DNA from 3 places in the Aeromonas media genome. Region 1 is predicted to be linked to each of the others. Evidence: predicted binding sites of a transcription regulator. Region 1 holds the regulator's gene; each other region holds the start of a gene.
The links. Region 1 encodes sigma-54, which starts transcription at its own class of promoters, with help from an activator protein. Its sites were predicted from a motif close to TGGCACNGTTTTNGCTT; they were not measured.

Region 1 (10,444 bases):
CCGCTGCCAGGGCGGAGACGGAAAACAGCATGCTGGTCATCAGGCCCAGCAGCAGGGCGATCTTCTTGAACATGGTTACTCCTTGGTTGCTGGCGTATCGGTGGCCGGGGAAGACTGGCTGTACAGGAACTTGCCAATCAGGTCTTCCAGCACGATGGCAGATTTGGTGTCTTCGATCATGTCGCCATCCTTGAGCATGCTGGTGCCCATCTCTTCATCGGTGAAGCCCGGAGCCAGGCCGACATACTGCTCGCCGAGCAGACCCGAGGTCAGGATGGAGAGCGAGCTGGTTTCTGAGAACTCGCCGGCACTCTTCTGCATCTGCAGGGAGACGACGGGAACCTGACTCTTGGCATCCAGCGTGATGTCGCTGACTCGACCGACGACGACGCCGCCGACCTTGACCGGCGAGCGTACTTTCAGGCCGCCGATATTATCGAAATGGGCGCGCAGGGTATAGGTTTCTCCTTCCGGTTTGAAACTCAATCCCGCCACTTGCAGTGCCAACGCCAGAATGGCTGCGATGCCAGCCAGCATGAAGGCACCGACCAGGAATTCTACTTTGCTGAACTTCATCTTTCCCTTATCCAAACATGACTGCGGTGAGTATAAAATCCAGACCGAGCACGGCCAGGGATGAGTGGACCACGGTACGGGTCGTCGCCTGACTGATCCCGGCCGAGGTTGGCTTGGCATCATAGCCATTGAAGAGCGCGATCCAGGTGACCACTAAGGCGAAGATCACACTCTTGATGGCCCCTTGCATGATGTCGTCCTGCCAGTCGACGGAGGCCTGCATGGCAGACCAGAAGCTGCCTTCATCCACACCCAGCCAGTCTACCCCGACCAGTTTGCCGCCAAAGATGCCGATCAGGCTGAACATGAAGGCCAGCAACGGCATGCTGATGACCCCTGCCCAGAAGCGAGGCGCCACCACTCGGCGCAGGGGGTCCACCGCCATCATCTCGAGGCTGGAGAGCTGCTCGGTCGCCTTCATCAGGCCGATCTCGGCGGTGAGGGCCGAGCCCGCACGTCCGGCAAACAGCAGGGCGGTGACCACAGGGCCCAGCTCCCGCAGCAGGGAGAGGGAGACCAGGGGCCCCAGACTCTGCTCGGCGCCGAAATCCTTCAGTACGTTGTAACCCTGCAAGGAGAGCACCATGCCGATGAAGAGGCCAGACACCAGTATGATGGCGACCGATTGTACACCCACCACATAGAGCTGCTGTATCAGCAGGGGGAAGTGTTTGCGGGGCTCGGGTTTGCCCGCCAGCGCATGAAATAGCATGATGGTGGCGCGGCCGACGGCGCTGATGAAACGTACTCCGCTTCGACCCAGCTTGCTTATCTGACTTATTAACATCACAGATCCTGTAGCAGATCACCTGCCGGAAAATGAAACGGAACAGGACCATCGGGCAATCCCTTGAGGAACTGCTCGACCTCGGGATTGTGCTCCTCACGCAGTTGCTCCGGCGTGCCCTGTGCCACCACCCTGCGGTTGGCGATGATGTAGGCGTAGTCGGCGATGCTCAGCACCTCCTTCACATCATGGGTGACGATGACGGAGGTGATGCCGAGGGCATCGTTGAGTTCCTTGATGAGCTTGACCAGCACCGCCATGGTGATGGGATCCTGGCCGACGAAGGGTTCGTCATACATGATGAGATCCGGATCCAGCGCAATGGATCTGGCCAAGGCCGCACGGCGGGCCATGCCGCCGGAGAGTTCGGACGGCATCAGTCTGGCAGCGCCGCGCAAGCCCACCGCCTGCAGCTTCATCATGACGATGGTGTGGATCAGCTCCTCCGGCAGACCGGAGTGTTCCCGCAGCGGGAAGGCAACGTTGTCGAACACCGTCATGCCGGTGAACAGGGCGCCGCTCTGAAACAGCATGCTCATCCGCTTGCGCACCTCATACAGACGGCCGCGGGAGAGGGTGGGGATGTCTTCCCCGTCAAACAGAATATGACCGGACTCAGGCTTGAGCTGGCCACCGATCAGGCGCAGCAATGTGGTCTTGCCGATCCCGCTTGGCCCCATGACGGCGGTGACTTTGCCACGGGGAATGGTCAGGTTGATCCTGTCGTACAGCAACCTATCTCCGTGACTGAAGGTCAGGTCGGAGATGGTGATCAGGTCATCGTTCAAACAAATGTCCATCCGGTATAAATGAAGAGCGAATTTTATGGGCTAGTCTAGGTCTAAGCAACAGCAAGGAACAACTATTGAGCGGGTTTGCCCCCCAAATACGCGACAGTTTTATGTAACAACTTGCATCAGTGGCAGACCGTCCCGCATCCGATTCGCTTATCTCGGCAGACTTTTTTATAATCCCGCAGCAAATTTCGGCCCGGAGCTGTGCCTTTATGTCTGTAAAGCCTGAAAAAGTGTCTGAATTGTTCGATTTCCGTCGCAGTGCCCGCGCGGTGCTGGACATAGAAAAACAAGCCATCGATGGGCTCTACCAATACCTCGATGAGACCTTCGAGCGCGCCTGCGAGATGGTGCTGTGCTGTGCCGGCAAAATAGTGGTCACCGGTATGGGCAAGTCGGGTCATGTCGGCAACAAGATTGCCGCGACCCTGGCCAGCACCGGGACACCCGCCTTCTTCCTCCACCCTGGCGAAGCCAGCCACGGAGATCTGGGGATGATCTCCGGCGGCGACCTCATCATCGCCATCTCCAACTCCGGCGAGAGCGACGAGATCCTGGCCCTGTTGCCGGTGCTCAAGCGTCGCGGCATTCCGCTCATCTGCATGACCGGCAACCCGACCTCCACCATGGCCAAGGAGGCCAACGTGCACCTGTGCATCAAGGTGGAGAAAGAGGCCTGCCCGCTGGGTCTGGCCCCGACCTCAAGCACCACGGCGACGCTGGTGATGGGGGATGCCCTGGCCGTGGCTCTGCTGGAGGCACGTGGTTTCACCGCCGATGACTTCGCGCTCTCGCACCCGGGCGGGTCGCTGGGCAAGCGGCTGTTGCTGCGGGTCGGCGATCTGATGCACCGCGGGGACCTGTTGCCCCAGGTAGGGATAGATGCCACCATCAGCCAGGCGCTGCTGGAAGTGAGCCGCAAGGGGCTGGGTATGACCGCCGTTGTTGATGCTGATGGCCGATTGGCCGGTCTGTTCACCGATGGCGACCTGCGCCGGATCCTGGATCTGCAGGTGGATATTCACCACACCCCTATCAGCCGCGTCATGACGGTCAACTGTGTTACCGTAGGGCCTGAGATGATGGCGGCCGAGGCCGTCAAACTGATGGAAACCAGAAAGATTAACGGATTGCTGGTGGTGGATGAGGCGCGGCGGCCACTTGGCGCCTTCAACATGCACGACCTACTGAAAGCCGGGGTGATTTGATGCAAGACGTACCGACCCTCTATGGTCCGGTGACGCGCAGCCAGTACGAGAAGGCGGCGCAGATCCGCCTGCTGGTGTGTGACGTGGATGGGGTGCTTTCCAATGGCTTCATCTATATGGGCAACCAGGGTGAAGAGCTGAAAACCTTCTGCACCCGCGATGGCGCTGGCATGCGTGCCCTGCTCAACGCCGGTATCGAGATTGCCATTATCACAGGGCGCAACTCCCGCATCGTCAGCGATCGGATGAGAGGCCTGGGGGTGCGGCACCTGGTACAGGGGGCGGATCAGAAGCTGCCCCACTTCGAGGCACTGCTGACCAAGCTCGGTCTGGAGGCGTCGCAAGCCGCCTACATGGGGGATGACACCATAGATCTGCCGGTGATGCAGGCCTGTGGCCTCGGCATTGCGGTGGCGGATGCCCATCCGCTGGTGCTGGCTCGTGCCGATCTGGTGACCCGCCTCGGGGGTGGGGTGGGCGCGGTACGCGAGGTGTGCGATCTCATCCTGCAGGCGCAGGGCCTGGGCGACTACCAACCCGAGGCCTCGGTATGAGCAGACAGACCCTGTTGTTCGCCCTGCTGTTCTTGGTTGCACTCGCCGCCTGGCAGCTCGGCGAGATCGAGCTGGTACCTGAGCCGACTGCCAAGGTAGAGAACTATCAACCAGACTTTACCGCCAAAAATCTGGTCACCACCCGCTTCAACGAGCAGGGCAAAAGGACCGAGCGGTTGGAGTCCGAGTATGCGGAGTATTACCAGATCCTCGAGCAGGCCACTTTCAACAAGCCGGTGGTCTACATGTTCGATGAGCAGGGAGAGGCCGAATGGAAGGTCACGGCCGAGACCGGGGTGCTCAATACCGATGACAACGTGATACTGCGCGACAAGGTACATCTGGACGGCTTGCTGCCGGCGACCTTCATCTCCACGCTGGATACCCCCTATCTGGAGCTGGATCTGGTGACCCAAGACGTAAGAAGCAACCAGCACATCAGCATAGTGGGTCAGGAATTCCAGACCGAGGGTGTTGGCCTGAAGGGCCATCTGGAACGTAAATATTTCGAATTACTGGATAAAGGCCATGCCACTTATTTCAATGAAAAACGTTAATCTGGCCCTCGCGTCCCTGCTGTTGTGCAGTGCGGTGAATGCCAAAGAGTCCGACTTTGCCGAGAAGGTCTACGTGGATGCGGTCAAGCAAGTGGCCGAGATGCAGGACAACCGCATCACCTTCAGTGATGATGTCATCATCACTCAGGGCACCATCAAGATTAAGGCCGACAAGGTGGTGGTGATCCGCTCCGGCGAGAAAGGGGCCGAGGTGATGACCGCCTATGGCAACCCCGCCACCTTCTTCCAGATCCTGGACAACGGCAAGCCGGTAAACGCCCACGGCAACAGCATTCGCTATGAGCTGAAGAACCGGCTGGTCACCATCACCGGCAACGGTCAGCTCAAGCAGGAAGACAGCCAGGTCACCGGTGACCTCATCCGCTACGACATCGTCAAACAGAAGATGATCGCCGAGAGCAAGGGACCCACCCAGCGCGTCAAGACGGTGTTCTTGCCGGATCAGGTAGAAAACTTCGACAAACCCGCCGATCAGAAGAAGTAGGAAACAGAAGCCATGGCAGTGTTAAAAGCAACGGGTTTGCAGAAGAGCTACAAGCGCCGCATGGTGGTCAGCGACGTGAGCCTGGAAGTGGGCACCGGCCAGATAGTGGGGCTGCTTGGCCCGAATGGTGCCGGCAAGACCACCTCCTTCTACATGATCGTGGGCCTGGTGCAGCGGGATGCGGGTCTCATCACCATAGATGAACAGGACATCAGCCTGCAGCCCATGCATATTCGCGCCCGCAATGGTATCGGTTACCTGCCCCAGGAAGCCTCCATCTTCCGACGCTTGTCGGTGTTCGACAACCTGATGGGGGTCATGCAGACCCGTAAGGGGTTGAGCCGCGAGGAGCGGGAGGATAAGGTCGAGCAGTTGCTGGAAGAGTTCAACATCACCCATATTCGCGACAGCCTGGGTCAGAGCCTGTCGGGAGGGGAGCGGCGCCGTGTCGAGATCGCCCGTGCGCTAGCGGCAGAGCCGCGATTCATCCTGTTGGATGAGCCCTTTGCAGGTGTTGATCCTATTTCGGTCATAGACATCAAGAAGATCATCCAGCATCTGAAGGAAAGAGGGCTGGGCGTGCTTATCACGGATCATAACGTCAGAGAGACGTTGGATGTGTGCGAGAAGGCCTACATCGTCAGCCACGGCAAGATGATTGCCGAAGGTGCACCGGCCGACATCCTCGCCGATGAGCAGGTCAAGCGCGTCTATTTGGGCGATCAATTCAGTCTATAGTAAGGGGGCACCCCTCATTTTTGTTAGGTGACCGCCTCGCTGAACATAAGGATATCCCGACGTAGATGAAGCCGACATTACAGTTGCGTCTCGGCCAGTCCCTGACCATGACGCCACAATTACAACAAGCGATTCGTCTGCTCCAGCTCTCCACCCTGGAACTCCAGCAGGAAATTCAGCAAGCGCTCGATAATAACCCCTTGCTGGAGCAGGAGGAGAATGAGGCGCACGAAACCAGTCCGATAGAACCCCAGGACGCCAGTCAACTCGACTCCAGTGACGCAATGGCACAGGACAAGATGCCGGATGAACTGCCGGTGGACACTACCTGGGATGAGGTCTATTCCGCCGGCACGGCTCAGAGCGCTGGCCCCATCCATGACGGGGAAGACAGCGTCTATCAGGGGGAAACCACCGAAAATCTGCAGGATTATCTGTTGTGGCAGATGCGACTGACGCCGTTCAGTGATCTGGATGCCGCGATTGCCCTCGCCATCATCGATGCCATCGATGAGTCTGGCTACCTGACCGTTTCTCTCGAAGATATTCAGGCTGCAGTCAGCAGTGAAGAGGTAGAAGTTGAACTGGATGAAGTGGAAGCCGTGCTCAAGCGGGTGCAGCATTTCGATCCGGTTGGCATCGCCGCTCGCTCGGTACAGGAGTGTCTGTTGATCCAGCTTGGCCAGTATTCGCCGGATCTGCCTTGGCTCAATGAGGCAAGGGAGGTGATCCGCGAGCACATGGACTTGCTCGGCAACCGTGACTACCGCACCCTGGCGCGCAAGACCCGGCTCAAGGAGAGCGACCTCAAGGAGGTACTGGATCTCATCCAGCAGCTGGAGCCCAGACCCGGTAATGGCATCATCCAGAGCGAATCGCAATACGTGATCCCGGATGTTTCCGTGGTCAAGAAGGGGGCGAAGTGGGTGGTTGAACTCAACCCGGATTCGGCGCCGCGCATTCGTGTCAACGAGGCCTATGCGGCAATGGCACGCAATGCCCGCAGCAGCACGGATACTCAGTTCATTCGTTCCCATTTGCAGGAAGCCAAGTGGTTCATCAAGAGTCTGGAGAGTCGAAACGACACCCTGCTCAAGGTGGCAAGCTGCATCGTCGAGCAGCAACAGGGTTTCTTCGAGTACGGTGAAGAGGCCATGAAGCCCATGGTACTCAACGACATCGCCGAGGCGGTGGAGATGCACGAGTCGACGATTTCACGGGTGACGACCCAGAAGTACATGCATACGCCCCGTGGCATCTTTGAACTGAAGTTTTTTTTCTCCAGTCATGTCAACACGGAGGGAGGAGGAGAGTGCTCATCGACCGCAATTCGTGCCCTTATCAAGAAGCTGGTGACGGCCGAAAACCCGGCCAAACCGCTTAGTGATAGCAAGATCGCGGATTTGCTGGCCGAACAGGGTATTATGGTGGCGAGACGCACGATCGCAAAGTACCGTGAATCCTTGTTGATCCCGCCATCCAATCAGCGCAAACGCCTGGTTTAGGCAAACAAAAGGAAGACGTTATGCAAATTAACCTGACCGGACACCATGTCGAGATTACCGAAGCTCTGCGTGATTATGTGAATAACAAATTTGCCAAACTCGAGCGTCACTTTGACCATATCAACAACGTACATGTGGTGTTGAGCGTCGAAAAACTGAACCAGATCGCCGAAGCCAAGCTGCACGTCAGCGGGGGAGAGGTGTTCGCCAATTCGCAGCATGCCGACATGTATGCGGCGATTGATACCCTGCTGGATAAACTGGATCGGCAGATCATCAAGCACAAAGATAAGTTAAATCAAAAATAACTATGCAACTTGAACACATACTGAGTCGGGACTGCACCAAGAGTGCGGTCCCTTGTACCAGCAAGAAACGCGCCCTCGAGATCATCAGTGAGCTGGCCGCTGAGCGCCTCGGCGCCTCCCGCCAGGTGCTGTTTGAAAGCCTGTTGGCGCGGGAAAAGATGGGCAGTACCGGGATCGGTGCCGGTATCGCCATTCCCCACGGCCGGATCGACGACGCCTTTGCGCCGACCGCCGTGCTGATGACCTTCTCTGAACCCATCCCTTTCGATGCTATCGACAATCAACCGGTTGACCTGCTCTTTGCATTGCTGGTGCCGGAAAGCGAGTGCAAGCAGCATCTCAAGACCCTTTCCCTGATGGCATCCAAGCTGGGTGACAAGGCCGTCTGTCGCCAGTTGCGCCAGGCGACCAGCGATGAAGAACTCTATCAGATCATGACCTCGGCCTGATGCCGGGTCTGACACAGCCACGTTGGCGTGAGGGGACAAGATGCAGTTAATAGTGGTAAGCGGTCGTTCGGGCTCCGGTAAGACGGTAGCCCTGAGGGTGCTGGAGGATCTGGGTTACTACTGCGTGGATAACCTGCCGGTCAATCTGCTGCCCCAGTTGATCGTCTCGGTGGAGAGCCAGTATGACAAGCTGGCGGTCAGCATAGATGTGCGCAACCTGCCGACCCAGCCCGACAAGCTGGACAACCTGCTGACCCAAGTGCGTAATGAGGGGCGGGTGGAATTCTCCAGCTTCTTCTTCGACGCCGACAACGGGACTCTGCTCAAGCGCTATGGCGAGAGTCGCCGGCTGCACCCCCTGTCTCGCAAGCAGCTCTCGCTGGATGAGGCGATCCGAGAGGAAACCCACCTGCTGGCGCCCCTCTCCTCGACCGCCGATCTGCGCATCGATACCACCAACCTCAGCATTCACGACCTGAGCGAGCTCATCAAGACCCGGGTGCTCGGCAAGAAAGAGAATGAGCTGGTGCTGGTGTTCGAGTCGTTCGGCTTCAAATACGGCATCCCCAAGGATGCGGACTTCGTGTTCGATGCCCGTTTCCTGCCCAATCCCCACTGGATCCCGGAGCTCAAGCCGTTTACCGGCCAGGACGAGCCTGTAGCCAACTACCTCTCGGCCCAGGCGGACGTGATGCTGTTCATCCAGCAGATAGAGAACATGCTGGTGACCTGGTTGCCCCACCTGGAGCGCAACAATCGTAGCTATGTGACCGTTGGGATCGGTTGTACCGGCGGGCAGCATCGCTCGGTGTTCATCGCCGAGCGGCTGGCCAGCACCTTCCGGCTGCTTGGCAAGAACGTGCAGATCCGCCACCGCACGCTGGACAAGCGTTCGACACAGGCTTGATAGACCCACAGGATGTTCAGATGACAGTTTCCGCCTCGGTAGAAGTCAAAAACAAGCTGGGAATCCATGCCAGACCGGCCATGATGCTGTTCGAGCTGGTGCAGGGGTTTGATGCCCATGTGCTGCTGCGCAACGAGGACGGCATCGAGGCCGATGCGGACAGTGTGATTGGTCTGCTGATGCTGGACTCCGCCCAGGGCAAGCAGGTGGAGGTGCAGGTGGAGGGCCCCGAAGAAGTGGAGGCCCTGGCCGCCGTGGTGGCGCTGTTCACCTCGGGCTTCAACGAGGAGTGAGTGGCACCTCCTTTGCCGTCATGACCCGGCGCGCGCCAGCGCCTTGAAGTCGTTAAAGTCCCGACAAGCCAGCAGATTCCTGCTGGCTTTTTCGTTCATCAGCGCCAGAAACAGATCGTAGAGCCCCATCGCTTCCTCGTAGTCCGCCTTGCTGATGGCGAGCACGAAGACGAGGGTGGCTGTCTCGCCATTGCCCCAGTCGATCCCCTGAGGGGCCAGCACTGTATATACCAAGGTGCGGCGGGCCAGCAGGCCGAGGGAGTGTGGCAGGGCTATGCCCTCTCCCAGCATGGTGGAGACGATTCGTTCCCGCTAGTGCAACGAGCTCCTGAAGCCCGGTTCTACCAGCTACTCGGACTCCAGCTGGTCACAGATGCGGCCAAACAGCTGTGCCTGGCTGAGCGGCTCGGTGACCACCATGAAGTGGTCGGTATCGAAGTACTTGTCCAGCAGGTAGAGGCGGAAGCGATCGGTCAGTACCAGCTTGCCGAACTGCTCCAGCTGGTACGGGTCGTGAAGGGGGCGGTTTGTACCAAGGGAACGTTTTTCTCGCTCACTTTGACTGTGCTGATGACGAAGTCCAGTTCGATCTGCACCAGCCCCTCGTAATCCCGTTCTTGTGGTTCGCCAGCGGGTTGTGGCTGCCTATCTGGTAGTTGACCCGCAGCATAATGGCACTGATGTGAGCCTGCAGGTCGGCACGCAACTGCGGGTCGCCGCGAAGATCATAGGAGTAGTGCTGGTGAATGCAGGTCAGCGGATGTGAACCAGTTGCTCGCTCTTGGCGGCCATGGCCGGGCCGAGCAGGGGGGATCTGCAGTGAGGCGGGTCTGGATCTAGATGACGAGGCTGGCGATCTCCTCCTGCCCCGGCGGGGCTTGGGTTGGTAACTCGACATGGATGTCGCGGACCACCACGGCCAGGATCAGGCTGATGTCATCGCTGGCAAACTGGCACAGCTCGTGGCCAGCCGCAACAGGGTGATGGCGCAGGAGATGGTGAGTTGTTGCAGGTTCTCGTCGGCGAGGCGCAACAGATGACGGCAGAGCTGATCGTGATAACCGGTGCCGCGCTGGTGGAAACTGTGAGTCATCTCACGCCAGGGAAGGGTGGCCTGAGAGGGAGACACGAAAAAGGGGCCCTGATGGCCCCTCTATTGACTCCCTTGCCGTCAGCTGGCGGGTGATGCGCTGCTGGTGGGCAGGTTCTGGTAGCGCACGTCTTCCTCTATGATGACGTCGACGTCCAGGGGCTTGCCATTGC
Region 2 (10,444 bases), 1.8 Mb from region 1:
CCGGGTGAGCAGCCTGCTGATGGTGATGGCGGTGTTCGGCAGCCGGCTTGCTCCTGCGAACGTTCGCATGGGGCTGGCGCTCGCCATCACCTTCATCATCGCCCCCCTGCTGCCCCCCATGCCCAAGGTGGAGCTGTTCTCCGTCGGCAGCTTCCTGGTGCTGGGGCAGCAGCTGCTCATCGGCATAGCGCTCGGCCTCATGACCCAGTTTCTGCTGGAAAGCTTCGTGATGGCGGGCCAGATCATCGCCATGCAGACCAGTCTGGGCTTCGCCACCCTGGTGGATCCCATGAACGGCCAGTCTGCCCCCGTGGTGGGCCAGTTCTACCTGATGCTGGCGACCCTGGTGTTCCTGGCGGTGGATGGGCACCTCCTGATGATCAGGATGGTGGTGCTGAGCTTCGAGACCCTGCCGGTCTCGGACAGCGGGCTCAGCCTGCCCGCCATCCGCAGCCTGGTGAGCTTCCTTGGGGTCATGTACCAGGCCTCCCTGGTGATGGCGCTGTCGGCCATCATAGCCTTGCTGCTCATCAACTTCGCGTTCGGGGTCATGACCCGGGCGGCCCCCCAGCTCAACATCTTCAGCATCGGCTTTGCGGTCAGCATGATGTCGGGCCTCTTCATCCTCTGGCTCACCATAGGCGGCTTCATGGGGCACTTCGACGCCCTCTGGGAGCGGGTGCAGGAGACCAGCTGCGAGCTTATCCAGGTCCAATGCCTGGGGGGGCAGAATGGTTGATACCGATCGGGTCAACGGCACCAAACAACCAGCCCATGCTATCGGCTGGCTGATCGACAACGTCCAGTCAGTCGGGGGACTGCATCTCATTGATACCGATCAGGTCAACGGCACCGAACAACCAGGCCATGCTATTGGCTGGCTGATCGACAGCGGCCAGTCAGTCGGGGGTCAGCATGGCTGATACCGATCAGGAACGCACAGAACAACCCACGGGCAAACGACTGCAACAGGCCCGGGAAAAAGGGCAGATTGCACGCTCCAAGGAGCTGGGAACCGCCAGCGTCCTGCTGGCGACCGTGTTCGGCTTGCTGATGATCAAGGAGAGTCTGGCGGGTGCCATGGTCAAGGTGCTCACCATGGGCTTTACCCTGGACCGGGATCAGGCCTTCGACCCCAACGCCATGGGGGTCATGCTGCCCACCCTGCTGTGGGAGCTGCTGCAACCTCTCGGCCTGCTGTTCCTGCTGGTGACCATAGCCGCCTTCGTGGGCAACACCCTGCTCGGGGGGATGAACTTCTCCTCCGAGGCCATGTTGCCCAAATGGAGCAAGCTGAGCCCCTTGAGTGGTTTGAAAAGGATGTTTGGGGTGCAGTCTCTGGTGGAGCTCGTCAAGTCCATCGCCAAGGTGGTGTTCATTAGCCTGTTCGCCTGGTGGATGCTGTCGAGCCAGTTCAATCATTTGCTCAATCTCTCCCTCGAGGGCTTCCCCGGCGGCATCATCGATGCGCTGGACCTGCTGCTGTGGATGCTGATCATCCTCTGCTGCGCCCTGATCCCCATCGTTGCCATCGACGTGCCGTTCCAGACCTGGAACCACAATCGCCAGCTCAAGATGACCAAGCAGGAGATCAAGGACGAGTTCAAGGACAGCGAGGGCAAGCCCGAGGTCAAGGGACGGATACGCCAGTTGCAGATGCAGATGGCGATGCGCCGAATGATGGGGGATGTGCCCAAGGCGGACGTCATCATCACCAACCCGACCCACTACTCGGTGGCCCTGAAGTACGACGCGGGCAAACCCGGTGCCGCCCCCAAGGTACTGGCCAAGGGGGTGGACGAGGTGGCGATGAAGATCCGGGAGATAGCGCGGGAATACGACATCCCCGTGATGTCCTCGCCGCCGCTGACCCGGGCCATCTACCACGCCACCGAGATTGGTCAGGAGATCCCCGAGGGGCTGTTTGCCGCCGTGGCCCAGGTGCTGGCCTACGTCTATCAGCTCAAGAAGTTCCGCCGTGGCCGTGGCCGCCGCCCGACTCCGGTCGCAAGGGATCTGCCCATTCCGCCGGAATATCGCAAGTAGTTTGGTGTTCAGCTGAGGGTGGCTGGTTACCCATGATCGCCAGGGATTTGTCCACTGTGCCACCGGACTATCGCAAGTAGTCTGTGCTCTGAGGCGTTGACAGCTCCCGTTGCCAGGGAGCAGTCCACTGTGCCACCGGAATATTGCATCTAGCCTCGCTCCCGCCCCGTTTGCCATGGATCGGCTCGCTATTCCCCACACTGATCACCATGGCGCTGCCCATTCCAGCGGGATTTGCTGGCAACACCTCGCTGCCCATCAAGCTACCCGAACGTGTCCTCCGACGGACTTCTGACAGCATCAAAATAAAATTTATATAGATCAACTGGTTGGGTAATTGGCTTGATATTTGCTTTAGTTCGGCATCGGCAGTGGTAAATCGAGAAGAACGATGGGATTCAAGGCTGGAGTGAGCCGTTTCAAAGAGTACAGATGGTTGCTCAGCAAGGGGATCGGGACCCCGTTGCTGGTGCTCGCCTCCCTCGGCATGGTGGTACTCCCCATACCGCCGCTGATGCTGGATATCCTCTTCTCCTTCAACATCGCCCTCTCCATCGTGGTGCTGCTGGTGGCCGTCTATACCCGCCGGCCGCTGGAGTTTGCCGCTTTCCCTACCGTCCTGCTGATAGCGACCCTGCTGCGGCTCGCCCTCAACGTCGCCTCCACCCGGGTGGTGCTGCTGGAAGGCCACAACGGCAGCGCGGCGGCGGGCCATGTGATCGAGGCCTTCGGCAACGTGGTCATCGGCGGCAACTATGCGGTGGGCATCATCGTCTTCATGATCCTGGTGATCATCAACTTCGTGGTGGTCACCAAGGGTGCGGGCCGGATCTCCGAGGTGAGCGCCCGCTTCACCCTGGATGCCATGCCCGGCAAGCAGATGGCCATCGATGCGGACTTGAACGCCGGCCTCATCAACCAGGAAGAGGCCAAGAAGCGCCGTCAGGACGTGACCCAGGAAGCGGACTTCTACGGCTCCATGGACGGTGCCTCCAAATTCGTGAAGGGGGATGCCATTGCCGGCATCATGATCCTCTTCATCAACATCATCGGTGGCTTCATCATCGGCATGATGCAGCACCAGCTCAGCTTCGGTGAAGCGGCCCAGATCTACACCCTGCTCGCCATCGGTGACGGCCTGGTGGCCCAGATCCCGTCCCTGCTGCTCTCCATTGCCGCGGCCATCATAGTCACCCGCCAAAATACCGATCAGGACATGGGCACGGCGGTACTCGGCCAGCTGTTCGAGAACCCCAAGGCGCTGGTGATCTCCGCTGGCATCCTGCTGATGATGGGCAGCGTGCCCGGCATGCCCCACCTGGCTTTCCTGAGCCTGGGAGCGGTGGCGGCGGCCGGAGCCTGGTGGTTGCTGCGTCGGGAGAAACTGAACAAGGCCAGGGTGGCGAGCGGTGAACTCCTGCCGGCCCAGGGCGATGCCCCGCTCGAGCCGAAGGACCTGAGCTGGGACGACGTGATGCCGGTGGACATCATCGGTCTGGAAGTGGGCTATCAGCTCATCCCGCTGGTGGACAAGAACCAGGGGGGCGAGCTGCTCAACCGGATCAAGGGGGTGCGCAAGAAGCTCTCCCAGGAGTTCGGCTTCCTGGTGCCTGCGGTGCACATCCGCGACAACCTGGATCTCGCCCCCAACCAGTACCGCATCACCCTGATGGGGGTGAGCACCGGCGAGGCCACCGTCTATCACGACAAGGAGATGGCCATCAACCCGGGCCAGGTGTTTGGCCAGATCCAGGGCATCGCGACCCAGGATCCCGCGTTCGGGCTGGAGGCGGTCTGGGTCGCCAAGGATCAGGTCTCCCAGGCCCAGACCCTTGGCTATACCGTAGTGGACGCGGCCACCGTAGTGGCCACCCACCTGAGCCAGATCCTCTCCAACCATGCCGCCTTGCTGCTGGGTCACGACGAGGTGCAGCAGTTGTTGGACATGATAGGGAAGCATCAGAGCAAGCTGGTGGAAGGGTTGGTTCCCGAGGTGATCAGCATGGGCAACCTGGTGAAGGTATTGCAAAATCTCCTCAATGAAGGCGTGCCAATTCGCGATATGCGCACTATCCTGCAGACCCTCGTGGAATATGCACCACGCAGTCCTGACCCGGAAGTGCTGACCGCCGCCTGCCGTATCGCTCTGCGCAGGCTGATCGTGCAGGAGATTGCCGGCCCAGAGCCCGAACTGCCGGTGATCACCCTTTCACCAGAACTGGAACGCATATTGCATCAATCCCTGCAAGCAGGTGGGGGAGATGGCGCCGGTATCGAACCGGGACTGGCGGAGCGGATGCAGCGCTCCCTGGTGGAAGCCACTCAACGACAAGAACTGGAAGGCCAGCCGGCCGTGCTTCTGACATCGGGGATATTGCGCAATACCCTGGCGAAATTTGTCAAGAATGCCATTCCTGGATTACGCGTCCTGTCTTATCAGGAAGTGCCTGATGACAAGCAGATCCGCATCGTCAGTGCGGTGGGACAGGGCTAGTTAGCGGAGATGACGGGTGAAGATTAAGCGGTTTTTTGCCAAAGACATGCGCACGGCGCTGGCCGAGGTCAAGGAGACTCTCGGGCCGGATGCCGTCATCATGTCCAACAAAAAGGTCACCGGTGGGGTGGAGATAGTCGCGGCCGTCGATTATCAGTCCCAGGTGCCTGGACCTAAAGATGCGCCGGTTCGCCGTCAGTTGAACGATGAGAGCGTCAATATCTCGTCTGCGGGCAAGCAGATGACGCGCTCGGCTCCCCCCAAGGAGCAGAACGAATACTATGCCGATACCCTGGCGGCCCTGCTGGCACGCCAGCAGAAGCTCAACCCGGCCAACCCGGCGGGCGGCAATGCCGCCCCGGGGTCATGGTCTGCCAATGGGACGGGCAACGGTAGTCCTGCCGCTGCCTCCTGGCCCGCCAATGGCGGTGCCGGCACCCAGTCCGCCGGGCTGGCTGCGGCCGGCAGCGCCCCCAGAACCCTGGCCGAACAGGGCCAGTGGGGGGCCGCCCCCGAGCCCGCCAAGCCGAAGGCGCGTCCTGCCCCCGGCCCCCGTGCCGCCCAGGCCCCCCAGCGGGATCAGGAGATGGAGGGGATGCGCAAGGAGATGGCCAGCATCCGCAAGCTGCTGGAGCACCAGATCTCCGGTCTGATGTGGCAGGAGGTGGAGCGCCGCGAGCCGATGCGGGCGCTGCTCATCAAGGAACTCAAGAAGATGGGGTTCGACGATGCCTTCGCCGATCAGCTCGCCGGACTTATCCCGGAAGACATGCCCATCCATCAGGCCATGGCCCAGCTGGCCGAGGTGCTGACGGCCCAGCTCAAGATCAGCGAAGACGACATCTTGCGCCAGGGCGGCGCCGTGGCCCTGCTCGGCCCGACCGGGGTCGGCAAGACCACCACCATCGCCAAGCTGGCGGCTCGGTTTGCCATGAAGTACGGCGCCGAGCAGGTGGCCCTCATCACCACGGACAACTACAGGATCGGGGCCCACGAACAGTTGCAGACCTATGGTCGCATCATGGGTTGCCCGGTGCGCCAGGTGCGGGACGCCGAAGAGCTGGCCAATGCGCTCTATCAGTTCCGTCACCGCCGGTTGGTGCTTATCGACACCGCCGGGGTAGGGCAGCGGGATATCCGCCTGACCGAGCAGCTCGACACCCTGGTGAAGAATGCCAAGGTGCGCATTCGCAGCTACCTGGTGATGTCCGCCACCTCCCAGCGCCGGGTGATGCAGGAGGCGGTGGATCACTTCCGGCGCATTCCGCTCTCCGGTTGCATCCTGACCAAGCTCGACGAGAGCCTGAATCTGGGTGAAGTGATTAACGTATGCATCCAGAACGCCCTGCCCATCAGCTACATCACCGATGGACAGCGGGTGCCGGAAGATATTCAAGTTGCCAATGCGGCGCTGCTGGTCGGCGCGGCCATGGGCTCGCTGGAGCGGGAAACAGAAGACCCTTACTTCTGGGGTTCAGGTTTTGGCGAGGCCGAAGATTCGGAGTTTTATGAGTAACATGTATATGGATCAGGCGAGTGGTCTGCGCAAAATGCGTCAAAACAATCGAGTGAAAGTGATCGCCGTGTCTGGAGGCAAGGGGGGCGTTGGCAAGACCAACGTGACCCTGAACGTGGCTGGCGCCATGGCCGCCCAGGGCAAGCGGGTGTTGGTGCTGGATGCCGACCTGGGTCTGGCCAACGTCGACGTCATGCTGGGGCTGCGGGTGCACCGCAACCTCTCCCATGTGCTGGCCGGGGAGTGCACCATAGACGACATCATCGTCGAGGGGCCCTACGGCATGATGATAGTGCCGGCCACCTCGGGCACCCAGTCCATGGTCGAGCTGTCGCCGGTGCAACATGCCGAGCTCATTCGCGCCTTCAGCGAGATGAAGACCCAGGTAGACGTGCTGCTGGTGGACACGGCGGCGGGGATCTCCGACATGGTGCTGAGCTTCACCCGTGCGGCCCAGGACATCATGGTGGTGGTCTGCGACGAGCCTACCTCCATCACGGATGCCTATGCCCTCATCAAGATCCTCTCCAAGGATCACGGGGTGTTCCGCTTCAAGGTGGTGGCCAACATGGTGCGCTCCCTGCGCGAGGGACAGGAGCTCTTCGCCAAGTTGACCCGGGTCACCGACCGCTTCTTGGACACCTCCCTCGAGCTGGTGGCCTGCGTGCCTTACGACACCAACCTGCGGGCCGCGGTGCGCAAGCAGAAGCTGATCGTCGAGGCGTTCCCCAAGTCGCCCGCCTCCCTGGCATTCCGTGCCCTGGCGAACAAGGCGGCGAGCTGGCCCATCCCGAACCAACCGGGGGGACACCTCGAATTTTTCCTGGAAAATTTATTGCAAAAGCCGGTCATAGCACAGGAAGACTCCCGTGAATAAAGCCCAAGCATACTTGCGTCATCAGGATTCCTACGTGCTGGTGGAGCGTCACGCTCCCCTGGTCAAGCGGATTGCCCAGCATTTATTGGCTCGCCTGCCAAGCAGTGTCTTGCTGGATGACCTGATCCAGGCAGGTATGATTGGGCTGCTCGAAGCCTCCCGCAACTTTGACGGCAGCAAGGGCGCCAGCTTTGAAACCTATGCCGGCATCCGCATCCGCGGCGCCATGCTCGACGAGATCCGCCGCGGGGACTGGGTGCCCCGCTCGGTGCATCGCAACAGCCGTGCCATCGCCGAGGCGATCGAGAACGTGGAGCAGGCCCATGGCCGGGATGCCAGAGACACCGAGGTGGCCGCCAACATGGGGGTCTCCCTGGGTGAATACCATGCCATGCTGCAGGATGTCTCCTGCGGCAAGATCATCGGCATCGAGGATCTCGGGGTCAGCGAGGATGTGATAGGGCATCCCGATGACGCCAGCGGTCACGGCGGCTTCGACGATCTGGCGGCCGAGCGCTTCCAGGGCGCCCTGGCCGAGCACATCGCCCGCCTGCCCGAACGGGAAGCCCTGGTGCTGTCACTGTATTACGACGAAGAGCTGAACTTGCGTGAAATCGGGGAAGTCCTGAGCGTCAGCGAGTCTCGGGTGAGCCAGATCCACAGCCAGGCCATGCACAGGCTGCGGGCCCGTCTGAGAGATTGGAATTTATAAGTGGTTGTACTGGCTACACTGGAACGCAACTCTAAGGCATAATCCGCACCATAAAACCTGCGATCTGCATCATGTAAGTGAGCCGTTTTGGCGGCTATTTAGGAGGGAATTTTGGACAAGAACATGAAAATCCTCATCGTCGACGATTTTTCAACGATGCGCCGGATTATCAAGAACTTGCTGCGTGACCTGGGATATAACAATACCCATGAAGCAGACGATGGCAACACGGCCCTGCCGATGTTGAAAAACGGCGATTATCAATTCGTGGTCACCGACTGGAACATGCCCGGCATGCAGGGTATCGACCTGCTCAAGGCGATCCGTCTCGATGACAAACTCAAGCACCTGCCGGTACTGATGGTGACTGCGGAAGCCAAGCGCGAGCAGATCATCGAAGCCGCCCAGGCCGGGGTCAATGGTTATATCGTCAAGCCGTTCACTGCCGCCACCCTCAAAGAGAAGCTCGACAAGATCTTTGAACGAATCGGCTAAGGAGCGGCAGGGATGAAGGCCAAAACGAGTGCCATGATCTCGCTTGAACAGGCAAGGATGCTGGTTGCCCACCTGGAGCGAGAAGAGTTTGAACAGGCCGATACCATCCTCGCCGATGTGTGCGCCCCCAATGCGGCGGCCCTGTTTGACAAGGTGGGGCAGCTGACCCGTCAGTTACACAACTCACTGCAAGATTTTCGCCTGGATCCCAGGATCCCCGACCTGGCCACCCACGAGATCCCGGATGCCCGGGAGCGTCTCAGCTATGTCATCGACATGACGGACAAGGCGGCCAATCGCACAATGGATGCGGTAGAGGCCAGCCTTCCCATCGCCGATCGGCTCAATGACAACATTCAGCTGGTGATGCCCAATTGGAATGCCTTGATGAGCCGGGATCTTGAACTGGGCCAGTTCAAGGCACTCTGCCATCAACTGAATGATTTTATTAAGGCTTCGGAGACGGATGCCGATAAGTTACGACAACTGCTGACTGAAATCCTGATGGCTCAGGATTTCCAGGACTTGACCGGTCAGATGATCCGCAAGGTGATCAAGCTGGTGCAGGAAGTTGAAACAAAGTTGATAGAGATGCTGACCATGTTTGGTGAGGCCGTCATCGAGAATTCGGCGCGCAGCCTGCCAGCGAGCGGCATCGAGGCAGAAGGCCCCATCATGAACCCGCAGACAAGGTCCGATGTGGTCAATGGTCAAGATGATGTGGACGATCTGCTGTCTAGCCTGGGATTCTAATGGAGTGACGCATGGCCTTCGAAGTTGATGAAGACATACTGCAAGACTTTTTGGTCGAAGCATCAGAAATATTGGAACAGTTGTCTGAACAACTGGTCGACTTGGAAAAGCGGCCCGATGACAAGAATCTGTTGAATGCCATCTTTCGCGGCTTCCACACCGTCAAGGGGGGAGCGGGTTTCCTCTCCCTGACCGAGCTGGTGGACGTCTGCCACGGTGCCGAGAACCTGTTCGACATGCTGCGCAACGGCAAGCGAACCCTCAGTGCCGAGCTGATGGATGTCATTTTGCAGGCCCTTGATGCCATCAACGTCATGTTTGCCCAGGTGCAGAACCGGGAGCCGACCAGCCCGGCCTCTGCCGATCTGCTGCACGATCTGCACGAGTTGTGCAAACCCGAAGGGCAGGAGCAACTGCGTACCGCCAGCGTTGCCGCCCCGCAGCAGCCAGAACCCGAGCCCGAACCCGTCATCGTCGCCGAGAGTGCGCCTGTTGCCGTCAACGGTGGCGGCTCCATCGACGAGATCTCCGCCGACGAATTCGAGCGCCTGCTGGATGAACTGCACGGTGCCGGCAAGGCGCCGACGGTGTCTGCCGCCCCCGTGTTGAGCGGCTCGGGCGACATCACGGACGATGAGTTCGAGGCCTTGCTCGATCAGCTGCACGGCCAGGGCCAACACGGCGGTGCCCCGGATCTTTCCCCGCTGCAATCGGTACAAAAAGAGGTGGACGAGCTCATCGACGACGACGAGTTCGAACGCCTGCTGGATGAATTACATGGCCGTGGCCAGGCGCCGCAGCACAGCATGGTGGCTGCACCGGCTCCCGAGCCCAAGGCTCCCGCCGCGCCTGTGACCCCGCCCAAGGCGCCGGTCGCGGCCAGCGCCGCCCCCGCCAAACCCGCCCCTGCGCCGGCCAAACCGGCCCCGGCACCCGCCCCTGCCAAGCAGGCGGCCCCCGAGAGCAGTGCGGTGCAAAACGACACCACGGTGCGGGTGGATACCAAGACCCTGGACGTCATCATGAACATGGTGGGGGAACTAGTGCTGGTGCGAAACCGCCTGGTGAGCCTCGGCATCGCCAGCAATGACGAAGAGATGTCCAAGGCGGTGGCCAACCTGGATGTGGTGACCGCTGATCTGCAGGGCGCGGTCATGAAGACCCGCATGCAACCTATCAAGAAAGTCTTCGGCCGCTTCCCTCGCGTCGTGCGCGATCTCGCCCGCACCCTCAAGAAAGATATCGAGCTGGTGATGGTGGGTGAAGAGACGGATCTCGACAAGAACCTGGTAGAGGCCCTGGCCGATCCCCTGGTTCACCTGGTGCGCAACTCCTGCGATCACGGGGTCGAGATGCCAGACGTGCGGGAAAAGGCGGGCAAGCCCCGTCAGGGCACCATCACCCTGAGCGCCTCCCAGCAGGGTGACCATATCCTGCTCTGCATCGAAGATGACGGCGCTGGCATGGATCCGGAGAAGCTCAAAGCCATCGCCATCAGCCGTGGTGTGCTCGATGCCGACAGCGCGGCGCGCATGAGCGACAACGATGCCT
Region 3 (10,444 bases), 100 kb from region 1:
GAACCGCTACGGCTTCATCGAGCTGGAGCTGGAGAGCCAGACCCGGCGCATCAAGAAGAGCGGCCAGTGGTTTGCCACCGCCGCCCGCGAGCATGGCTTCGACTGATTATTCCGCCAGCCGACCCGTATAAAGAAAGCGCGCCAGCCCAAGGGCCGGCGCCCATCACCAAGGAGTGTGTATGTTCGATCTGGAAGAGACAGTCATGGGTCTCATCATCAACGCCGGCATGAGCCGCAGCCTCTGCTTCGAGGCGCTGCGCCAGGCCAGGGCCGGCCAGTTTGCCGAAGCAGATGATCTGTTGCGCCAGGCCGCCGAGGCCGCCAACGCCGCCCACGCGGTGCAGACCCGGCTGATCGAGGCGGATGAGGGGGAGGGCAAGATCCCGGTCACGCTGATCCTGGTGCATGCCCAGGATCACCTGATGACCGCCATGCTGGCCCGGGAGCTGGTCACCGAGCTCATCGAGCTGCACCGCAAGCTGGCCGCCTGAGGAAGACGATCATGTTGCGACTCGGACTCGACATCGGCGGCACCAAGATCGAGGCTCAACTGCTCGATGGCCTGGGCGTCAGCCTGCTGTGCAAGCGTATCGCGACCCCGACCACGGGGTATGGCGATTTCCTGGTGGCCATCACCGACCTGGTGAACGAGATACGCCAGGAACTGGATGGCCCCTTCACCATAGGCATAGGGCTGCCCGGGGCCATCGACCCGCAGACGGGGCGGATCAAGAATGCCAACTGCCTGTTTCTCAACGGACAAGACCTTAAAGGAGACTTGACCAAGGCGCTGGGCCAGCCGGTGTGGCTCGTCAATGATGCCGACTGTTTCGCCCTCTCGGAGGCCGTCGACGGGGCGGGAGAGGCGGGCAGGGTAGTATTCGGCATCATCCTCGGCACCGGCTGTGGTGGCGGGCTGGTGGTCAATCGCCAACTCATCGTCGGCCCCAACGCCATCACCGGAGAGTGGGGGCACAATCCGCTGCCGGGTTACGATCCGGCCCGTGACGGTCCGGCTCAGCCCTGCTACTGCGGGCGCGACAACTGCATCGAGCGGTTCGTCTCCGGCACTGGGTTTGCCGGCCGGTTCGTGGAGCGCCACGGCCGAGGACTGTCGCCGATCGGTATCATCACGGCCGCCGCCGAGGGGGATGTGGAGGCCGAGGCCCACTATGACCACTTCATCCAGGCTCTGGCCCGCAGCGTCGCCAGCCTGATCAACGTGCTGGACCCGGATGTCATCGTGCTGGGAGGAGGTCTTTCCAACATAGATCGCCTCTATCTGGATTTGCCCCAGGCACTGACGCCCTACCTGTTTTCGGATCGCTGCATCACCCCCATGGTGCCTGCCCGTTACGGGGACAGCAGCGGAGTTCGCGGCGCCGCCTGGCTGCCGAGCTGCGTCGAAGGAGCCACCACATGGGCCATCTGAACCATGGCCGCAGGGAGAGCGCCGACTCGCCTCCCCCGGCAGGCGACGCCTGTCAGGGGCTGAGACACTGCCTCGGGCCCTAGCCCCACCCGATTTGATCCATGCCCTTTGCCCCACATTGCGTCGCGATGGGGGAAAGGCATGCCCGAATTTGTCCTCCTCTCGGGGAGGCAGATAAATAAGTGCTTGTATATCAAAAACATAAAACTCAAGGAATGATAATAATGAAACTGACAAACCTGTCCGCCCGGCTCTTTGCCATCCTGGCCCTGAGCACCCCTTTCATGGCCAGCGCCGTGGTGGAAACCAACACGGACTTCGGGCGCCTGAGCCTGGGGGGCGATGCGGAGATCAACCTGAACGCGTCCAATACCACCCGTGGCAACGTGCTGGGGCAGACCAGCGAGACTCGCACCGATCGCTGGGACGAGGACGGTCGCCTGCTGCTGAACTTCCTCGGAGTGCGAGAATTGGAAGACGGTCGCTACGGCCAGATCCAGATCCAGCCCACCATAGGCACCAACGGTGGAGCCGGTGCCGATGACGCCTATCTGGGATTCGGCCAGCGCAGCAACTGGGGGATGAAGGTCGGCCGTTTCGAGGCCTATGACATGTTCCCGCTGGGTCAGGACATCTTCGTCGAGCACTCCGGTGACAGCGCCAACGACCTCTACTCCGATGGCAATGGTTATGTCTACATGCTGAAGGAGGGTCGTGGCCGGGCAGGAAAGGGCGGCCAGCTGCTGCTGAACAAGGAGACAGGCAACTGGTACCTGGAGCTCTCCAGCCTGATCGGGGACCGCACCAATCTGTTTGCCGGCCAGCAGTACCACGGCTATGCGCTGACCAAGGCCAAGGACTCCATCATCGTGCGTCCCGTCATCGCCTGGAAGGGGGAGAACCTCAAGGTCGCTCTGGGGGCCGAGGGCAACGTGATCAGCGACGCCATCGTCACCAGCGATGACGTCTCGGTGTCCGATCGCATGGGTTACGGCCTCACCACCAGCTGGACCCAGGACGCCCTGATCATCAACGCCAACGCGGCCCGCATGGACGCCGAGGATGAAACCGATACCACCCTGGGCGCCAACCTGCTCTGGCACAATGCCGGCCTGGGTTACATCTATGCCATCAACGACATCAGCAGCGCCAATCTGAACAACCCCAACGCCGACTTCGGCAAGATGGTGGGCAAGCACACCATCAACACCGTCTATGCCTCCTACAAGATCCCGAGCGTGCTGGATCTGGATAACTTCGACATCTATCTGGGGGCCTACTGGTCCCAGCTGAATGTTGACAGCGCCGAGGTGGACAACATCGACCGTTATGGTGGCCGCGTGCGCTTCAAATACTTCTTCTGACCGCCGGGGTCAGAGCTGGCAGGGGGTGGCGATGGCCACCCTTTTCCATTTGTCTCAGCAGGCAAACCTTACCGGCGGGTGCTGGCCTATGTTAGGATGAACTTCTGTTAACCGGTTACCGTTGATGAAGCCATGGCCAATATTACCGATGTATCGCGCCTTGCGAATGTATCCAAAGCCACCGTCTCCCGCGTCCTGAGTGGCTCGCGCGGCGTGCGTGAAGAGAGCCGGTTGGCCGTGCTGCAAGCCGCCGAGCAGCTGAATTTCCGACCCAATGCCACGGCCCGCTCCCTGGCGACCCAGGCGACGGATTGCGTGGGCATCATCCTCTCCCCCCAGCTTGGCAATCGTCTGGCCAGCATGCTGCCGCTGCTGGAAGGGGCCTTGGCCAGGGCGGGAAAGAACATGCTGGTGCGCTTCGCCGATGGGGCGCAGCAACAGCAGCAGGCGGTCGATGAACTGCTGGGAGGGCGTTGTGACGGCGTGCTGGTACTCGGTACCAAACAGCCTCTGAACCCGGACTCGCGCCTCATTCAGCTGGATGGGGTGAGTGAGAGCGACAACCTCAATCTCTGCTACGACCTGACCTTCGCCACCGAGAGCGCCTGTCGCTTCCTGCTCGGCAAGGGCCATCGCCAGCTGGTGCTGATGCTGGATGACAAGAGCTCCCCTGCGGGAAAGAGCGCCATTCAAGGCTATCAACAGGCCCTGCAGCAGCAATCTCTGCCCTATAACAGCCAGTTGGTGATCGATGGCACCGACAACCAGCAGGCGCTGCTCGGCCTGCTCAACCGCTACCTGCCCTTTACCGCACTGGTGGTGCAGCAAGATGCCCAGGCTGCCGACGCCATGCGGCTGTTGCGCGAGTTCAACCTCCATATCCCCCAGGATGTCTCCGTCATCAGCCTGGAAGGCTCCGCCCTGGCGAGCCAGTTGACCCCACCGCTGACCTGCATCGAGTATCCGAGTGAACGGTTGGCCCAGGAGAGCGTGCGGGTGTTGCAAGCGCAACTGGCACAGAGTCTGCGACCGGCCGATGAACAGCAGAAATTCCAGGGGCGTCTGGTGGTGCGTGAATCCGTGGTGGCCCGCTAGGGCTTGACCTTGCCGCGAGCGCCAGCTTTAGGCTGAGGGCACATCAACAGAGGAGATATCCCATGACCATAGAACTCACCATTTCCGGCATGTCCTGCGGTGGCTGTGCCGCCAGCCTGCAAAAAGCCCTGCTGGCCCAGAGTGCCGTCAGCCAGGCTCAGGTGGATTTTGCCAGCAGCAAGGCCATCATCGAGAGCGAGCTGAGCAGAGCCGAGTTGATCGCGCTGATCGAAGCCAAGGGCTTCAGTGCAAAGTGATTTATCCCTATATGGGTAAAAATCAGACCAATATTCTGCTTACTTCTTTTTATTGGTGAGAGTGATCACTTAAATTTGGTTTAAAAAGGATAAAAATGCTGCAGTTTCCCCATTCAAAAGGACTGCAGCATGACCCTCCCTATCCGCAAGACCCTGATCGCCACCGTACTCGGCCTGACCCTCTCTCCCCTGGCCATGGCCCTGCCCAGCGTCCATATCCTGGCCACTGGCGGCACCATCGCCGGTGCGGGACAGTCCGCCACCCAATCCAACTATGAAGCAGGCAAGGTGGCCATCGAAACCCTGATCGCCGCCGTGCCCGAGATGAAGAACGTGGCCGAGGTGCAGGGTGAGCAGGTGGTCAAGATAGGCTCCCAGGACATGAACGACGAGGTGTGGCTCACGCTCGCCAAGCGGGTCAACGAGCTGCTGGCCAAGGACGACGTGGACGGCATCGTCATCACCCACGGCACCGACACCATGGAAGAGACCGCCTACTTCCTCAACCTGACCGTCAAGAGCGACAAGCCGGTGGTGCTGGTCGGCGCCATGCGTCCCTCCACCGCCATGAGTGCCGATGGCCCGCTCAATCTGTATAACGCCGTGGTCACCGCCTCCGACCCCGGCTCCAAGGGCCGTGGCGTCATGGTCGCCATGAACGATACCGTGCTGGATGCTCGCGATGTCACCAAGACCAACACCACAGGGGTGCAGACCTTCGCCGCCCCCAACTTCGGCCCGCTCGGCTACATCCACAACGGCAAGATCGACTACCAGCGCAGCCCTGCCCGTCTGCACACCAGCAAGACCCCGTTTGACGTGAGCAAGCTCGACAAGCTGCCGCAAGTGGGCATCGTCTACAGCTACGCCAACGCCACCGACCTGCCGGCCAAGGCCATGGTGGATGCCAAGTTCGACGGCATCGTCAGCGCCGGGGTGGGCAACGGCAACCTCTACCACAGCCTGTTCGACACCCTGGCCAAGGCGAGCAAGGATGGCATCCGGGTGGTGCGCTCCGCCCGCGTGCCGACCGGTGCCACCACCCTGGATGCCGAGATCGATGATGCCAAGTACGGCTTCGTGGCCGCCGGCACCCTGAACCCGCAGAAGGCACGTATTCTGCTGATGCTCTCCCTGACTCAGAGCAAGGATCCTGCCCAGATCCAGCGCTGGTTCCAGCAGTTCTGATCCCGGGGCTTAACCCACTAACATACACCCATGAAAAAAGGGCAGGATCGGATCCTGCCCTTGCTCATGGCGTCATCTTCACATAGAGCGCGCCGTCAGCTCACCATCAGCCAGCCGCAGAACCCCAGGTACACCAGCCCCACGCAGGCCAGCCTGCCCGCCGTCATCCGCCCACGACTGAAGCCCCACCACAGCAGTGCCACCGCCAGTAGAGTCACCAGCGAGGAGACCATCATGGTGCTGTCGAGCAACCAGGGGGTGAACAGCAGGCAGAACGCCTTGGGAATGGTGCCCTGGATCATCATGGCCCCCGAGATATTGGCCAGCGCCAGCCGGTGTTTGCCCTGCCGCACCCAGATCAGCACGTTCATCAGCTCCGGCATCTCGGTTGCCACCGGGCTCAGCAGCAGGGCCGCCAGCACGGGAGAGAGGCCGAACAGCTCGCCCATACTCTCCAGCTGATGAACGAACAGCTGGGCCGCCAGCGCCACCACCACCAGCGCTACCAGGGTCTGCAACAGCACCTTGCGAAGGGCCGGGATCTTGGCCTCGGGATCCAGCTTGAGAGGCTCTGGCAACTCGACCTCGTGGCTGTCGGTCTGTTTCAGCTCGCGCCGCACATAGACCAGATAAACCAGCACGAACAGCGGGGCCAGCCAGGTTTTGCCGGTGAAGGCCACCATACCGAGGGCCACCGCCATCAGGAAGATGCCGGCGAACCAGGCCTGATCCCGGCCAATCTCGCGCTGTACCTCGCCATCTATGACCCTGTGTTCACGGCTCATGCACAGCAGCAGGGTCACGCCGACGGCGGCATAGCCTATGGTGGAGAGCACCAGGGGGCCACCGAGGGCGGCGCCTATCCCAATCTGCTGCTGGGCGGGGGCATCCCCCATCAACAGCGCGGTCAGGGTGACGATGCATTCGGGCAAGGCAGTGCCGAGGGCCGCCAGCAGGGAGCCGGTGGCGCTTTGGGATAACTTGAAGTGATGGCCGGTCCATTCGATACCGTTGACGAAATATTCGCAGGCCAGGTAGATGGTGACTGCAGAGAACAGGAATAACAGCAGGGTGATCAACATAATAGGCAACCGCCAGGCGAGCAGAACAACCGATGGACCCGATACGGCTCGCCCGGCTGGCTTGCGTATCGAGGCCAAAGGTCTTGCAGAGCGATAGATGTTATCGCCGCTCATGCCATGGACCGGCAGATCCAAGAATGTTGACATGAGCCCTGCCCGGATCTCGGGCGGGTTGCTACTCCCCAATGACAGTGCGGGATTTTTACCAAGAGATGGGGCGCCCCACAAGGAAAATGGCGGCTCATCCCCCCGGCAAGTTGTAAGGGGATGTAACCAGCCCACCCAGCAAATCCCTCGGATCTGCCCATAGAGATCCTGAACCCGTCCCAAAACCCTCGCCTTGGCACAGGCCTTGCTATGAGTTGACTACTGTCCACATTGACTTGGGAAGGGTGAACGATGAAACGGTGGATCCAACATTTTTACCAGCTGAATCGCCTCAACTGGCTAATGGTCTGGCTGCTGCTCTGCTGCAGCATCATACTGCTGTTCCCGGCCGGGCTGATGAAAGGCGCCGTGAGCCAGTGGGCCACGGTCCACGCCGCCTGGCTGGGGGTCGGCATGCTGATCGCCATCTCCTATTTCTGCAGCCAGGGTTTCCTGATTGCCTGGGAATGGGCCTGCGAAGAGTGGCAATCCCGCCGTCAGCAGGATCAGCTGGCCCAGATGATAGGTTTCCTCGACTTCAACGAGAAGGCTGTGTTGCGGGAGTTCGTGCTGCAACGGAAAAGCGTCATAAACCTGCCGATCACCGAGCCCGCCGTCAAAAACCTGATGGATGCCGGGGTGCTGACCTATGCCTATGGCAAGCCGGTGCGAGAGAAGGAGGACGAAAACCAGATCCGCGCCCTGATGATTGCACTGCCGGCACGGCCGCTGCTGACCTACAAGGTGCTGGGGTTGTCGCGCGGCAAGATGAGCGACGAGCAGGTGGAGCAGATCATGAACGCCAGACCCAAGTTCGCCCAGAAGAGCTTCCAGCGCTGAGCAATCACCATCCTTCATACAAAAGAGCCGGACACTGTCCGGCTCTTTGCTATCTGGCTGGGGCTACTCGGTTCTTGCCTTGAGATAACCGGCGTAGTCGGGCACCTGTACGCTGAATGCCTGCTGCATGTGCGGGCTGTCCATGATGAAGTCCGCCGTCGCTTCGTTGGTGGCGACCGGGATGTTCCAGACCGCCGCGAGACGCAGCAGCGCCTTCACGTCCGGATCGTGTGCCGCGGCATTGAGAGGATCCCAGAAGAAGATCATCACGTCGATCCTGCCCTCGGCGATCAGGGCGCCGAGCTGCTGATCGCCGCCCATGGGGCCGGAGAAGAGGCAGGTGATGGGGAGTTGTGCCTGCTTGCCGAGCAGGGTGCCCGTGGTGCCGGTCGCATAGAGGTGGTGGAGCTTGAGCTCCTCCTTGCGGCGTAGCACCCAGTTCAGCAATGGGGCTTTCATGTTGTCGTGAGCCACCAGGGCCACCCGCTTGTGGTGGGCCATCTCACGTGCAATCAATTCCATGGAGATCATCCGTAGCAAAGTGATGGAAATAGGGCCGTATCTTAATCGAAAGCGGCGCGTGCTGCTTTGCCCTGGATCGTAACTGTGATCACTGCAATGGTTCAATCCGGCTTGGGGCAGCGCCTCGTTCGCCGGATCCGGCGGTGCGTCCCGTTCCGTGAAGGGGGTTGGCTGACTTGGGGAAACAACCCGGTTGGCCACCTGCCTGGCAGGCAGTAACGTCCGTATATTTCAAATTCATGCATGCGCTTGAAGCTGGCGGCCCAGAAAAAACCCGCCTTGGCGGGTTGGAGGCAGATCATGATGACATCCGCACTCAGGATGATTCTGAATGAAGCTGGGATTGCTGGTAATTTTCCAGACCGATACGGGCGATCAGGTCGAGCTGGGTTTCCAGCCAGTCAACATGCTCCTCCTCGTCTTCCAGGATATCCTGGAACAGATCGCGGCTGACGTAATCCTGCACGGACTCGGCATAGGTGATGGCCACTTTCAGGTCGGGAATGGCATCCATTTCCAGTGACAGATCACAACGCAACATCTCCTCGACGGTCTCACCGATGCGCAGCTTGCCCAGATCCTGCAAGTTGGGCAGCCCTTCCAGAAACAGCACTCGCTTGACCAACTCGTCGGCATGTTTCATCTCATCGATGGACTCATGATATTCCTTGTGCCCGAGCCCCTTGAGGCCCCAGTCATCGTAGATGCGGGCATGCAGAAAATATTGGTTGATGGCAACCAGCTCATTGGCCAGCACCTTGTTGAGGTGGGCAATGATTTTGGGATCTCCTTTCATCGACATTACTCCTCATGTTCGAGCCTAGGGCACCGATCACTAGAGCTTAGTCGAGAAAAATGCCCATAAAAAGATAGCGAATAGGCCCCCCAGAAAGGGAGAGCCTTCGCTTGATGAGGTGAGGTGTCTGGAAGAGACGCTTCAGGCCACTTCGTAATAAAGGGGCGCCTGCTCCGACTCCATCTTGTCGACTTCGGCGGCAATGATCTCCATCGCCATGCGCACGCACTTGCCACATTGGGTACCGACTTCCAGCGACTGTTTCAACTGTTTGAACTCGGTCTTGCCTGCCTGTACCGCCTTGCGGATCTGGTTATCTGTGATGCCGCGGCACAAACACACGTACATATTAATGGACCTCATGCTGGAATGAGATGAAATCTAAATGAGAATGGTTCGTAATGCAAAGAACGAATGGTAATAAGATCCCCTGCTTGCCAGTGATTCCCCCCTTGAGGAGAATACAACCATCAGAGAGGAGACCAAGATGCTCAAGAAACTATTCAATGCCCTGTTCAAAGAGCAACCTGCCCAGATAGTCGATGTCACGCCCACCGAATACGCCGGTTATCTCATTTATCCCGAACCCATGGCGGAAGGGGGGCAGTTCCGGCTTGCAGGACGCATCACCAAGGATGTGGATGGCGCCCTGCAAACTCACCGCTTCATCCGCTCCGATCTGTTCACCAACCCAGCCGACGCCGAGCGTTTCATGGTGCAAAAAGCCCATACCTTCATCGATCAGATGGGAGAGCGCATGTTTGAGCCACGGGTGAAGCCGGGCGACAGATCAGCCTCATGATCCCAGCCGAGGTGGATCTGTTGCGCCAGCGTCTCGCTCACGCCGGTGAGCGTCGACTGATCTGGCTGGAAGGGATCGAAGCCGATTGCATCACCCGCGCCGAACCTTTGCTGGGGGAGATGGTCTTCTGGCTGGGAGATGGCCCCGAGCACCATGGACCATTGCCCGCTGCCAAGGCGCTACAACGGCTCGGTCAGGAGTGCGATACCCTGGTGTTCAACGCCTTCAGCGGCTTTCATCCCGATGCCTTCGGCGCCTTGGCGGGCACGCTGCGCGCCGGTGGCCTGCTGCTGCTGCTGACGCCTCCCAGAGCGGCGTGGCCAGCCTATCCGGATCCCGACAGGTTGCGGCTGGTCGCCCAGCCCGAGGATGCCAAGCGGGCGGGTCATGGTTTTATCGCCCGCCTGGTGCGGCTGCTGACAGGGGACCCGGCCCTCTCCTTGAGCCCTCCCGTCGGCGTCGAGCCCTGGCGTCCTCTTGACGCAAGCCGGCCACTCAGTGCCGATCAAGCCCGTGCGCTGCCGGCCATCCACAAAGTATTGCATGGTCATCGCCGTCGTCCGCTGGTGCTGAGCGCTGATCGTGGCCGTGGCAAGAGTGCGCTGCTGGGTCTGGCCAGCGCCGATCTGCTGCGCCAGGATCCCGGCCTGCAGATAGTGGTGACGGCTCCCGCCCAAGCGACGGTCGCCACGCTCTTTGCCCATGCCTCGGCGGCGCTGGCAGACACGCCTGAGCGGCTGGCGGGGCTGACCTATGTGTCGCCAGACCGAGTCGCTCAAGGGGATGTGCAAGCGGATCTGCTGCTGGTAGATGAGGCCGCCGCCATTCCAACTCCACTGCTGGAGGCCATCCTGGCCCATCACAGCCGCATAGTGTTCGCTACCACCGAGCACGGCTATGAGGGGACGGGGCGTGGCTT

Region 2: a site for sigma-54 is predicted at 2,385-2,401, ahead of flhA (flagellar biosynthesis protein FlhA). Genes of this name have one in related genera too.
Region 3: a site for sigma-54 is predicted at 6,760-6,776, ahead of KI797_RS18035 (superinfection exclusion B family protein). Genes of this name have one in related genera too.

The regions. Positions count from the first base shown of each region.
Region 1 covers NZ_CP075564.1:4,002,341-4,012,784, reverse strand. Annotated here, with positions in the region: gene mlaC (phospholipid-binding protein MlaC) at 1-73, opposite strand, end outside; gene mlaD (outer membrane lipid asymmetry maintenance protein MlaD) at 76-576, opposite strand; gene mlaE (lipid asymmetry maintenance ABC transporter permease subunit MlaE) at 584-1,363, opposite strand; gene mlaF (phospholipid ABC transporter ATP-binding protein MlaF) at 1,363-2,163, opposite strand; gene KI797_RS18550 (KpsF/GutQ family sugar-phosphate isomerase) at 2,370-3,365, shown strand; gene kdsC (3-deoxy-manno-octulosonate-8-phosphatase KdsC) at 3,365-3,919, shown strand; gene lptC (LPS export ABC transporter periplasmic protein LptC) at 3,916-4,476, shown strand; gene lptA (lipopolysaccharide transport periplasmic protein LptA) at 4,463-4,981, shown strand; gene lptB (LPS export ABC transporter ATP-binding protein) at 4,994-5,719, shown strand; gene KI797_RS18525 (RNA polymerase factor sigma-54) at 5,785-7,224, shown strand; gene hpf (ribosome hibernation promoting factor) at 7,245-7,532, shown strand; gene ptsN (PTS IIA-like nitrogen regulatory protein PtsN) at 7,535-7,981, shown strand; gene rapZ (RNase adapter RapZ) at 8,022-8,888, shown strand; gene npr (PTS phosphocarrier protein NPr) at 8,909-9,181, shown strand; partial or broken gene KI797_RS18500 (PTS sugar transporter subunit IIA) at 9,200-10,250, opposite strand; gene degS (outer membrane-stress sensor serine endopeptidase DegS) at 10,353-10,444, opposite strand, start outside.
Region 2 covers NZ_CP075564.1:1,244,168-1,254,611, forward strand. Annotated here, with positions in the region: gene fliR (flagellar biosynthetic protein FliR) at 1-739, shown strand, start outside; gene KI797_RS05930 (hypothetical protein) at 732-923, shown strand; gene flhB (flagellar biosynthesis protein FlhB) at 916-2,046, shown strand; gene flhA (flagellar biosynthesis protein FlhA) at 2,438-4,540, shown strand; gene flhF (flagellar biosynthesis protein FlhF) at 4,557-6,056, shown strand; gene KI797_RS05950 (MinD/ParA family protein) at 6,058-6,933, shown strand; gene KI797_RS05955 (RNA polymerase sigma factor FliA) at 6,926-7,645, shown strand; gene cheY (chemotaxis response regulator CheY) at 7,769-8,140, shown strand; gene KI797_RS05965 (protein phosphatase CheZ) at 8,153-8,893, shown strand; gene KI797_RS05970 (chemotaxis protein CheA) at 8,905-10,444, shown strand, end outside.
Region 3 covers NZ_CP075564.1:3,902,002-3,912,445, reverse strand. Annotated here, with positions in the region: gene KI797_RS18075 (glycoside hydrolase family 1 protein) at 1-106, shown strand, start outside; gene chbA (PTS N,N'-diacetylchitobiose transporter subunit IIA) at 180-491, shown strand; gene KI797_RS18065 (ROK family protein) at 503-1,432, shown strand; gene KI797_RS18060 (carbohydrate porin) at 1,657-2,796, shown strand; gene KI797_RS18055 (LacI family DNA-binding transcriptional regulator) at 2,929-3,891, shown strand; gene KI797_RS18050 (heavy-metal-associated domain-containing protein) at 3,954-4,148, shown strand; gene ansB (L-asparaginase 2) at 4,278-5,336, shown strand; gene KI797_RS18040 (sodium:calcium antiporter) at 5,432-6,418, opposite strand; yybP-ykoY riboswitch at 6,507-6,614, opposite strand; gene KI797_RS18035 (superinfection exclusion B family protein) at 6,818-7,405, shown strand; gene KI797_RS18030 (methylglyoxal synthase) at 7,469-7,927, opposite strand; gene bfr (bacterioferritin) at 8,244-8,723, opposite strand; gene KI797_RS18020 (bacterioferritin-associated ferredoxin) at 8,865-9,071, opposite strand; gene KI797_RS18015 (HlyU family transcriptional regulator) at 9,211-9,525, shown strand; gene KI797_RS18010 (tRNA(Met) cytidine acetyltransferase TmcA) at 9,522-10,444, shown strand, end outside.